DNA from 2 places in the Gluconobacter cerinus genome. Region 2 is predicted to be linked to the other one. Evidence: predicted binding sites of a transcription regulator. Region 2 holds the regulator's gene; the other holds the start of a gene.
What was found. Region 2 encodes LexA, which represses DNA repair genes until DNA is damaged. Its sites were predicted from a motif close to TGTTCTANNTANGTTC; they were not measured.
Positions count from the first base shown of each region.

Region 1 (2,401 bases), 1.1 Mb from region 2:
GGTCCTCCAGACGGATTGTCGTGTGCTTTCGCGCAGACAGCAGCGCAGCAACGGTCCGAACCCCAAGCCCGGGAACCCTTAGCAGCATTTCTTTGGAGGCAAGGTTCAGGTCCACAGGAAACTGCGCGCGGTTATCCAGAGCCCAGGCCAGCTTGGGATCAATCTCCAGATCCAGCATTCCATTGGGCCGTGATGCTGTCAGTTCGCCAAAATCAAAGCCATAGAACCGGAACAGCCAGTCCGCCTGATACAGCCGGTGCTCTCGCTGTAACGGTGGGCTACGCACAGGCAGGATCGCTGAAGCATCCGGAATGGGGCTGAAGGCTGAATAGTAAACGCGACGCAGACCATAAGACCCGTAAAGGCCTGAGCTACTGGCCAGAACATCCTGATCCGTTGCAGCATCTGCCCCGATGATCATTTGTGTGCTTTGGCCGCCCGGCGAAAAGCGCCCTGCACGCCTGCCTGTATGCGTCTTCTCTTTGGCTGCATCAATCTTGAGACGCATATCCCCCATCGCGCGGCGGATATTTCCGGCATCCTTCTCCGGCGCGTAATCCTTCAGGCCCGTTTCTGTCGGCATCTCGACGTTGATCGATAAGCGATCCGCATAAAGCCCAGCTTCTTCCAGCAATTTGGGAGACGCATCCGGGATCGTCTTGAGATGGATATATCCGCGGAAACCATGCTTGAGCCGCAGGTCCCGCGCGACCTGAACAAGCTGCTCCATCGTATGATCGGACGACCGGATAATCCCCGAAGACAGGAACAGCCCCTCAATGCAGTTCCGACGGTAGAACTCCAGCGTCAGCCAGATCACTTCATCAGGCGTGAACTTCGCCCGCTCAACATTCGAGGATGAACGGTTGATGCAATAGGCGCAGTCATAAACGCAGAAATTGGTCAGCAGGATCTTGAGCAGTGAAATACAACGCCCATCCGGCGTATAGGCATGACAGATCCCATTCCCGGTCGTGGAGCCCAGACCTCCTGTTTTGGCAGAGTCCCGGCGCGTCGATCCACTGGACGCGCAGGACGCATCATACTTTGCCGCATCGGACAGAATCGCAAGACGTTCAGACAGAGATTTCTTCATGCATTGTTCTTATTTCGTTCCTGTCTATAAAATGCAAGAACTGCTTAAAATTTACCGGTTGTTTGCCTGTTTCCTGTCAAACCCTGTCACCGTTTTTTAAAGATGAAGATTCAGGTTCCCTTAACCATTCGAGGCCTATCGTGAAGGAGCAAAACTGCACCGACGGAGAATGTCTCGATGTCCATGTCAATCAATACAAATACAGCCGCTATGTCGGCTCTTCAGGTCCTGAACCAGACGACGGACCAGCTGAGCAAGACGCAGAACGCCGTGTCCACGGGCAAGAGCGTCAGCTCAGCCTCTGACAGCCCGGCCATTTACGCCATTTCCCAGACAATGAATTCCCAGATTTCGGCCCTGTCCGGTGTCTCGACGGGTCTTCAGTTCGCAGGGCAGGTTCTCAGCACGGCCTCTTCACAGGCTGGGTCTATTTCGACCGTCCTGAGCAATATCTCCGAGACCGTGACGAACGCTGCCAATAACGGGGAAAATCAGGATACGCTGAACACCCAGCTGAGCAGCTACCTGTCCCAGGTTGATGTGGCAACTTCGAACTCGACCTTCCAGGGTGTGAACCTGCTGTCCGGCTCAACCAGCAGCAGCGTGAAGTACACGCAGATTTCTGCTGCTCAGGACATCAACGGAAACCTCTTCACGCTGAATGGCGCTGATGCCACCTCGACAGGTCTGGGCTTGCAGGGTCTGAGCACGGACATGAAGGGCGCAACCATTGATGCCACGGCCATGAGCATCACGGGCACAGGCGACAGCACCACAGCGACGAGCCTGACACTGAAGAACCTGTCTGCAGCGAGCGCCTCCAGTGCAACTGCTGCCAACCCGGCCATTACAACGTCTTTCGTAATGGATTCTCAGCCGGGTTCCTCAGCAAAGGGGGCATCCTCAGCAGTTGGATCGGCGATTTCCAATGCACTGACGACGGCAGCGACCGTAACTGTTGGGTCAAACGGCGCTCTGAGCATTGATGGCGCTACGTCGAAGAGTCAGTCCGACGGTACGACGGTCTATACGCTCAAAAACGGGGACTCCATTTCTGCCAAAGCTGACGCCAGTGGCAATATGGCCTACAGCGTCACAAAGGCTGCGGACCTTGATGCGAATGGCAATGCAAAAGCCATGACCAATATCGTGGACGTCAATATCAGCGGTGCACGCACGGATTCCGCGACGAACACGAAGGCCGATCAACTTTCCACGCTTGTCACAGCCATTGGAAATGCCGGATTTGGCGCAGAGCTGGAAAACGATGGTACGCTGACAGTCGCTGGCGGCAACCTGGATTCT
Region 1 is NZ_JAOQNM010000001.1:1,705,577-1,707,977, reverse strand. It holds gene M2305_RS07860 (putative DNA modification/repair radical SAM protein) at 1-1,096, opposite strand, end outside; gene M2305_RS07855 (flagellin N-terminal helical domain-containing protein) at 1,280-2,401, shown strand, end outside.
Region 1: M2305_RS07860 (putative DNA modification/repair radical SAM protein) is a predicted target of LexA. The motif match lies at 1,101-1,116, and genes of this name have one in related genera.

Region 2 (2,401 bases):
CTTCATCTTTCATTCCTGCCGGCCACACTAATCGGCGGTATTCTTCTCTGGGTTTCAGTTATTCCAACAGTTCTAAGTGGGTGGGGCTATCTCACCGCCGGACTTTCCAGAATGATGGCCTCTGAGCCTCGCAAATCCTCAAAGATCGTCTCCTGATCTGGACTATCTGTGATTATTATTGCAGTTATCAGCTCGTCATCTGGCGCTTTTAATCGATGACAGGTAAAGTTCAGGGATCGACCTTATGGGAGTACACAATGCGTAAGGCCGCTCTACTGGCATTACCTCTGGCCCTGAGCGGCTGTGCGGGCATGGGCAAGTTTTTCAATGACACCGCGCTGTGGTCGGGAAGCAACCCTAATGCTCCCCATGGCGATAGTGAAAACCTTCGCAGGGCACGCGGTGAATTCGTAGCAGCTGCACCAATCCTGCCAGAAGGCGGGAACATGTGGCCCGGCTCACCTCAGCCTCTGCCAACCCTCAAAGATGTTGTGAACCCTGACAGCGTCTTTAATAAGTCTCTTGGCGATCCGGCTACGTATTTTGGCGGTGCAACGCTCGACAAGAATTTCATGGGTGGTGGTATTGCCGGCACCGGTGCTCTCGGCGTCTCTGGCCCTCAAATGAAGCCAGGCGACACCATGTCCGTCGGTGAAAAAATCGATGCGATGCGTGGTGTATCAGAAGATCGCAGTCACTTTGTCCCGACACTTCCCAGTAGCGTTCCAGATAATGCTGGTCGTTTCCTGAACAAAAACCCTGACAAAACAATCATCATCCCGAACGGGGATGGAACGAGCACGCTTATTGCTCCGGATGGTAAAGTCCGCGTTGTGCGCGGCGTGCCGTCAGTTCCTAATAAATAATCATCAGAAGTTATCTGCCTTGCAGGAGAATTAAACCAGCAAGGCAGTTTTCTTAGTACTGCCTGAAAAGGGCGACCAGTCGTCCCTGGATGCGCACACGCGCAGCCGGCAGAATACGTGTCTCGTATTCCCGATTAGCGGCTTCCAGAGCAATCGTAGAACCACGACGGCGCAGCTTCTTGAGCGTCACTTCCTGATCATCAATCAGCGCAACAACGATCTGACCATTATCCGCCACTTCGCCGCGACGGATGATGGCAACATCACCGTCCAAAATGCCAGCTTCAATCATGGAATCACCCGCAACCGTGAGAGCATAATGCTCTCCAGTGCCGAGCAGGGACGATGGTACCTGAATCTGTGCGCTATCATCCTGCAAGGCCTCAATAGGGAGGCCGGCAGCAATGCGTCCATAAAGTGGAAGCTGAACGCTTGTGTTTTCAACGGGAGAGCGAGGCGCCTCGGAAAATGTCCCAGGAAGATCCTGACGACCACCCTCAACAACTGTTGGAACGAAAGGCGCCGGATTAGACACGGCATCTACAACCGGGGCCTCAAGCCCCATATGCGGCAAACGCAGAACTTCAAGCGCTCTTGCACGATGGTGATGCCGTCGCAGAAAGCCACGCTCTTCAAGGGCAGAGATGAGGCGATGAATTCCTGATTTGGAACGAAGTTCGAGGGCGTCCTTCATTTCATCGAAGGAAGGGGAATAGCCCGTCCGCCGAAGATGTTCGTCAATGTATAGCAAAAGCTGGTGCTGCTTACGCGTCAGCATACAGGCGCTCCCATGCGCCTCGGTGGAGGCAAAATCTGAAGATTGAGACACTGCATAAACTTATGCGACGCTCTTTTGTTCCTTATAGGTTCTCGTTCGTCCACCTGCAAGAACATCTACCAGGCATCAACAAAGCTTTTATCTGGCTAAAAACCCCGGTTTTTGCGGAAAAATGCACCTTATCCCTGGATTTTCTTCAGAAAGCCTTGACCTAGGACATACAAATCAGCATGTTGCGCCGAACTAGATCAACCTGCTGCTTTGGCACTTGCGAGCGGCATCAGGACGGCGCAAGCCCGAGGGTATCATGGGAAAAAGCAACGTTATTCAGATCCGTCTCGTCTCGTCGGCTGACACCGGCTACTTCTACGTCACGAAGAAGAACGCACGTTCTGCTACGGGCAAGATGGAAGTCCGTAAGTATGACCCGGTTGCCCGCAAGCACGTGACCTTCCGCGAAGCCAAGATCAAGTAAGATCTCGCGGATCATACGACGTTAAAAAAGGCGGCCTTCGGGTCGCCTTTTTTATTGACGCAATTTCTGACGAATAAACTTTCCCGAACATAAAAAAAGAGCCGAGAACGGCTCTTAAAAAAGTTTGTCGTGCGGACCGTAGGGGATAACAATATCACCGTTACGCGTCAGATTAAGCATGGCACGGGAACGTTCATCCAGAATGTCAGCATCAAGAGCTTTCTCTTTCAGAGCTAGCACGCGACGGTGCCATACCGCCTGTTCATCTTTGGCATCCTGTTG
Region 2 is NZ_JAOQNM010000001.1:2,835,160-2,837,560, reverse strand. It holds gene pgsA (CDP-diacylglycerol--glycerol-3-phosphate 3-phosphatidyltransferase) at 1-156, shown strand, start outside; gene M2305_RS13285 (hypothetical protein) at 258-866, shown strand; gene lexA (transcriptional repressor LexA) at 919-1,644, opposite strand; gene rpmG (50S ribosomal protein L33) at 1,952-2,119, shown strand; gene M2305_RS13270 (FtsB family cell division protein) at 2,234-2,401, opposite strand, start outside.